Paraneptunicella aestuarii: one gene and its partner. The protein of the gene in region 1 interacts with the protein of each later gene in a pairwise test. Links are inferred from orthologs where the notes say so. Each region holds a gene or a part of one and is shown on either strand. Other genes may lie near its edges.

Region 1 (3,160 bases):
GCCACACAACGTGAACAAATTCATAATAAATTCGATAAAGGCGAGAACTACCTGTTAGAGGTTGATCGTCCTTTGGTTATTCCTACAGGTAAGAAAGTTCGTTTCTTGATGACCTCTGACGATGTTATCCATTCATGGTGGGTTCCTGACTTCGCGGTTAAGAAAGATGCTAACCCTGGCTTTATTAATGAAGCGTGGACCAAGGTAAACCAACCAGGTATTTATCGTGGTCAATGTGCTGAGTTGTGCGGTAAAGATCATGGTTTCATGCCTGTCGTTGTTGTTGCTAAAGAGCCTGCTGAATATGAAGCATGGATTTCTGAGCAAGAAGCAATTCAGAAGAAAGCTAAAGAAGAAGAACAAAAACTACTTGCCATGAATATGAGCATGGATGAGTTGATGTCGGTTGGTGAACGGGTTTATCAATCAGCATGCGCAGCTTGTCATATGCCTAATGGTGAAGGTTTGCCTGGGGTGTTCCCTGCTCTTAAAGGTAGCCAAATTGCATTGCATGATATGCCAAAACATATCGACGTTGTTGTAAACGGCGTTTCGGGTACTGCGATGCCTTCTTTTGCGAAACAATTGTCGTTGAAAGAATTGGCTGCAGTTATCACTTATGAACGTAATGCTTGGGGTAACAGCACTGGTGATACCGTTCAAGCGAAAGACGTTAACGCTGTCATTAATGGCAATTAAGAGAGGTTGGCAATGAGTACTGTAGTTGAAGATTTACATCACGATGATCACCATCATCATGCGCCAACGGGTATTAAGCGTTGGCTCTATACTACGAACCATAAAGACATCGGTACTATGTACCTATGGTTCGCATTCATCATGTTTTTGGTTGGCGGCGCAATGGCAATGGTTATTCGTGCCGAGCTATTCCAACCGGGTTTGCAAATTGTAGAACCAAACTTCTTTAACCAGATGACCACCGTTCATGGTCTGATCATGGTTTTTGGTGCGGTAATGCCGGCTTTCACCGGGCTTGCTAACTGGATGGTGCCACTAATGATTGGCGCGCCAGATATGGCTTTGCCTCGAATGAACAACTGGAGCTTCTGGATCTTGCCATTCGCATTTTCAGTTTTGATTGCTTCTTTGTTCCTTGAAGGTGGTGGTCCTAACTTCGGTTGGACTTTCTATGCACCTTTGTCCACAACGTATAGTAATGATTCAACAGCGCTGTTTGTGTTCTCGGTTCATATTATGGGTGCGAGTTCTATCATGGGTGCTATCAACGTTATCGTTACTATTTTCAACATGCGTGCCCCTGGCATGACATTGATGAAAATGCCACTGTTTGTCTGGACATGGTTGATCACTGCATTCTTGTTGATTGCGGTAATGCCAGTATTAGCCGGCGCAGTGACCATGGTATTGACTGATAAATACTTCGGAACCAGCTTCTTTGACGCTGCTGGTGGTGGTGACCCGGTTATGTTCCAGCATATTTTCTGGTTCTTCGGTCATCCAGAGGTGTACATCATGATCTTGCCAGCTTTTGGTGTTATTTCTCAAATCGTTCCTACGTTCTCTCGTAAGAAGCTGTTTGGTTATGCATCAATGGTTTACGCAACGGCCTCAATTGCATTGTTGTCATTCATCGTTTGGGCTCACCACATGTTTACCACTGGTATGCCATTGTTCGGTGAAATGTTCTTCATGATCGCAACCATGTTGATTTCTGTCCCAACGGGCGTAAAAGTATTCAACTGGGTTGCAACCATGTGGCGCGGCGCGATTTCATTTGAAATGCCAATGATGTTTGCCTTGGCCTTCATCGTATTGTTCACTATCGGTGGTTTCTCTGGTTTGATGCTGGCGATTACTCCGGTTGACTTCCAATACCATGATACTTACTTCGTAGTGGCTCACTTCCATTATGTATTGGTAACAGGCGCTATCTTCTCCATTATGGCGGCGACTTACTACTGGCTACCTAAGTGGACGGGTAAGATGTATGACGAAACTTTGGCTAAATGGCATTTCTGGTGCTCTTTGATCTCTGTAAACGTCCTGTTCTTCCCAATGCACTTCATCGGTTTAGCGGGTATGCCAAGACGTATTCCTGACTATGCATTGCAGTTTGCTGATTTCAATAAGTGGATCAGTATTGGTGGCTTTGCATTTGGTTTATCGCAGCTTATTTTCCTTGCTCTGTTGATTAAAGCTTGCCGTAAGAAAGGTGAGCCAGTGTCTGCACAGGTTTGGGATGGTGCGGAAGGCTTGGAATGGGAAATACCTTCTCCTGCTCCTTATCATACCTTCGATACACCGCCTGTTGTGAAGTAGGGGTAAATGATGAGTACCGAACATAACGTTAATAACAATAGCAAGCTGATCCTGAAATTAGTCGGTGTTGTAATCGGTATGTTCGGCTTTGGTTTTGCTTTGGTGCCCTTGTATGACGTGTTTTGCGATCTGACGGGGATCAACGGTAAAACCAAAGACACCGCTGCGGTTTATCAAGGTGTTGAAGTAGATAAAAGTCGGTTGGTGACGGTAGAGTTCATCACCCGTAATAATAAGGGTATGCCTTGGCAATTTGCTTCTGAAACGAAGCGTGTGCAGGTTCATCCAGGGGAAATGCATCAGGTTAATTTTACTGCGCATAACCCTGCTGGTAGACAGATTATTGGACAAGCGGTTCCTTCTGTATCTCCGGGTACAGCAGCGCTTTACCTGAATAAGACCGAGTGTTTCTGCTTTGAACAACAGCCTTTGGGGGCTGGTGAGCAAGTAGTGATGCCGATGAAGTTCTACGTGGATCCGCAGTTGCCTGAAGATATTGAGTTCTTCACTGTGCAATACACCTTGTATGACGTTACTGGTTCAGTCGAAACAGTCGCAATGAACCAATAGCAATTGGAGATAAGAATGTCAGAACAACAATATGAAAAATATTACGTGCCAGACCAAAGTCCCTGGCCGTTTGTTGGGGCGGTAGCTCTATTCCTTATCGTCGTTGGTGCAGGCAACTATGTTGTCGAGGTCTCCAAAGGTAAAGATGGCTACGGCGGAATCATCCTACTGACGGGTATAGCTGTGTTGCTATATATGTTGTGGAACTGGTTCAAAGACCAAATTAATGAATCTATGGCCGGCTTGTATAGCGCGCAATTAAGCCGCTCTTATCGTCAAGGTATGAGCT
Region 2 (3,240 bases), 4.2 Mb from region 1 along the record:
TTGGCTAAGTCTTTAGTAGTTGAAGGTTTTGAAAACTGACAATCTTTCCCATCTCTTTTTAGGGAGTAAGAATCATCATTATTAATCAACAGATTGTATTCTTGAGGCTCAATCAATTTCATAGTCATATAATTTGACCATTAGTGTGGTGCACCTTCGAGCTCAAGAATAAGTGCCTCAATTTTTTTATTTATCTCAGAAACATCTCCACCACGATTTTTTAGCTCGTCACTTTTTGCATTTAGGCGAAAGATAAGATCTTCTATTTCAGATTTACTACGCTTTCTTTGATCCAAAGCTTTGGTTATTTCCAGAAGGCCATAATAAAATGAACAACGATTTTGGTAATTGTATACATCCCGTAAACCGGACTGCACCGAATAGTCATCCATACTAGAACTCATGCCTTTTGAAATCACAGCAAATTGTTTTTCCCTCGCGGAAACCGTAGCCCGAACAATCGTTGTACCTAACGCTTTTGCATAAACTTCTTCATTCACTAATGAGCGAGTGGAATTAGTAAAAGTGGCTCCAGCAGCTAATGCCGCTTTTGCACTCTCTCCACCAACTACTGTTCCAACCGCAGATAAAAGATTAGATAATGAGCCCGTTGAAACATTCCAGGTATTTAACCCAGCCATAATTGATGCTTGATGCCGTGCACATGATCTATCGGAGATAGTCAAAAGATCTTCCAGCAGTGCATTTCTGGATTTTTCATCACTCACAGCATTGACTCTTTGCTGAAGCTTCTTTACATCAACGATATCTGTATCTGCTTCCAGTAAATCTGATTGCTGCTTAAAAAGTGGATCTGCTTCATAGAGTCCAGAAACAGATGAACAACCATAAAGCCCAACTAACATTAAGATTATTAGTATTTTTTTCATTATTAATACTTCCTTATCAATAAGAAGCGCTTTTTCCGAGAGAAACAAACGTATTGCCCATCAATGCTTTAATCGAGTTGAAAGATAATTAAAAGCAAATACATTACTCAAAAGAAAATTGCTCAAGAATATGAAGGTGTTTTCATTTCCTAAAATTGTATAGCAGCCACAAATTATATCCGCAAATAATTGCGTAAAAAGCGTCGTATATAGCAACATAGAATATTAAAAAACCAAATGAAGGTACGAAGCTCGATCAACTTTTCGTCTCATTTTAGCTAAAGTAAAGAAAGCCTTTCCGCAGCCTTAAGCAATGTCTCTTCGTCTTTGGCGAAACAGACTCGTATGATCTTGTCATGATAATCAGCGCCATAAAATGGCGATAAGGGCACTGTGGCAATGCCTTTTTCTTTGGTCATCCATTCGGCGAAAGCCATATCGTCTTTGTCGCTGATTTGTGAATAATCCATCAACTGAAAATAGGTGCCTTTGCATGGCAACAAAGTAAATCGACTACCTTGCATGGCGTTAGCGAAAAAGTCCCGTTTTTGCTGGTAGAAGGTACGAAGCTCATCCACATGCTGCGGCTGTTCAGCAAGCATATCGGCTATTGCCCATTGCATCGGGGTACTGGTGGAAAAAGTGACGTACTGGTGGATTTTGCGAAACTCAGTGCTCAATAGTGCAGGAGCCACGCAGTATCCGATTTTCCATCCCGTAATATGGAAGGTTTTACCAAAGGACGACACCACAAAGCTGCGTTGATAAAGCTCGTCGTAACGCAACATGCTGTGATGGGTTCCGCCATCAAAAACAATGTGCTCATACACTTCATCGGAAATCACATATAAATCATGTTCAGTAACCAAAGCCGTCAGTTCCTGAATATCCTGCTCGGTAATCACAGTCCCGCTCGGATTATGAGGAGAATTAAGCATAATGACTTTGGTTTTTGGTGTAATGGCTTGTCTCACCTGTTGCCAGTCAATTTGGTAGTTGGGCGCATACAAAGGAATATGTACGCACTTACCACCCGCCAGCTCAATACCCGGCTCATAACTGTCGTAAACCGGATCAAACACTATCACTTCATCGCCCGCATTCACCACAGTTTGAATCGCCACAAACAAAGCTTCTGTCGCTCCGCTCGTTACTGTGATTTCTTCCAATGCGATATCTCGTCCGTAACTACGCTTAACCAAATCCACAATTTGCAAATTAAGGGCGGGAACTCCCGTCATGGGCGCATATTGGTTTTTGCCTTCAACAATATGAGCTTGCGCCTGATGTGCCAGATATTCAGGGCAATCAAAACTGGGAAAGCCCTGCGACAAATTAATCGCATCATATTCCGCAGCCATTGCCGACATGGTGGTAAAGATAGTCGTACCAACATTCGGCAATTTTGATTTAATAGATTGAGACTGAGGGCGCTTTATTTGCATGGCTGGAGCATCCACTTGAGTGAAAATTTATCGGTGAAGTTTTTACGATGCTAACACCCAAAAGCCACGTTGAGTAGCTCTTGCGTTACTCTTTGAAACAGCCAAATTGCATGCCCAGCTTTACATGGTTCACTCTTATTTCTGCAATTTTTCGTTTCACGAAAAAAATCACCTCTGATCTGCGACAATTTGCCACATTGTTGAAATTGTTACCCTATGTAAACTTCGATCCCAAAAAATAATGGGATCAGTTGTAATGATCAGGAAATCTGTATTTTTGTTAACCGGGGGCGTATTTCTCAGTGGAATCGGCTATAGCAACTTAAGTCTCGCCGATAGCGAAGACAATATAGAAAAAGTCGTGGTTTGGGGTAGCGATTCAACCTCGAATCAATTCACCACCAATCCCTCATCACGTGTCACCCCCGAAGATTTGGAAAGCGTTAATATCGTCACCACTGAGGACATCGTAAAATACGAGCCCAGCCTGACTATTCGACGTCGTTATATTGGTGATGCCAACGGTACTTTGGGTATTCGCGGTTCCAATATGTTTCAGACCAGCCGTTCGATGGTCTTTGCCGATGGCGTACCTTTGCACTACCTCCTGCAATCACGCTGGAATGGCGCGCCTCGCTGGACAATGGTTTCCGCCAGTGAAATAGCAGACGTACAAGTGCTCTATGGCCCATTTAGCGCACAGTACAGCGGTAACGCTATGGGCGGCGTAGTGCTTATCGAAACTGCCATTCCTCAAGAATTTGAATTCCATTTTGATACCAGTGTATTCCAGCAAGACTTCAATGCTTACGGCTTTGATGACAAAGTGAATGGCAATAAGTCGTTTGTATCGGTAGGCAATAAGTTTGGCGATCTTAGCCTTTATGCGTCCTACAACCGCTTGG

Evidence for each region.
Region 2: the proteins of ctaD (region 1) and KIH87_RS16775 interact in binary tests that used the Escherichia coli proteins (3 or more experiments, as listed by UniProt). The link is inferred for Paraneptunicella aestuarii from one-to-one orthologs.

The regions. Positions count from the first base shown.
Region 1 is NZ_CP074570.1:83,174-86,333, forward strand. What follows is about bases 180-3,006. They hold ctaD (cytochrome c oxidase subunit I), read left to right. Parts: upstream 180-711; coding sequence 712-2,301; downstream 2,302-3,006. Other genes in these bases: coxB (cytochrome c oxidase subunit II), read left to right, coding at 180-699; KIH87_RS00370 (cytochrome c oxidase assembly protein), read left to right, coding at 2,311-2,871; KIH87_RS00375 (cytochrome c oxidase subunit 3), read left to right, coding at 2,887-3,006. In the rest of the region: more of coxB, read left to right, coding at 1-179; more of KIH87_RS00375, read left to right, coding at 3,007-3,160. UniProt on the Escherichia coli protein: Cytochrome bo(3) ubiquinol oxidase is the terminal enzyme in the aerobic respiratory chain of E.coli that predominates when cells are grown at high aeration.
Region 2 is NZ_CP074570.1:4,301,456-4,304,695, forward strand. Bases 253-3,159 are described here. They hold KIH87_RS16775 (methionine aminotransferase), read right to left. Parts: upstream 2,336-3,159; coding sequence 1,169-2,335; downstream 253-1,168. Other genes in these bases: KIH87_RS16770 (hypothetical protein), read right to left, coding at 253-890; KIH87_RS16780 (TonB-dependent receptor), read left to right, coding at 2,592-3,159. Outside these bases: KIH87_RS16765 (hypothetical protein), read right to left, coding at 1-128; more of KIH87_RS16770, read right to left, coding at 141-252; more of KIH87_RS16780, read left to right, coding at 3,160-3,240. UniProt on the Escherichia coli protein: Shows aminotransferase activity with methionine and histidine as substrates, and to a lesser extent also with phenylalanine.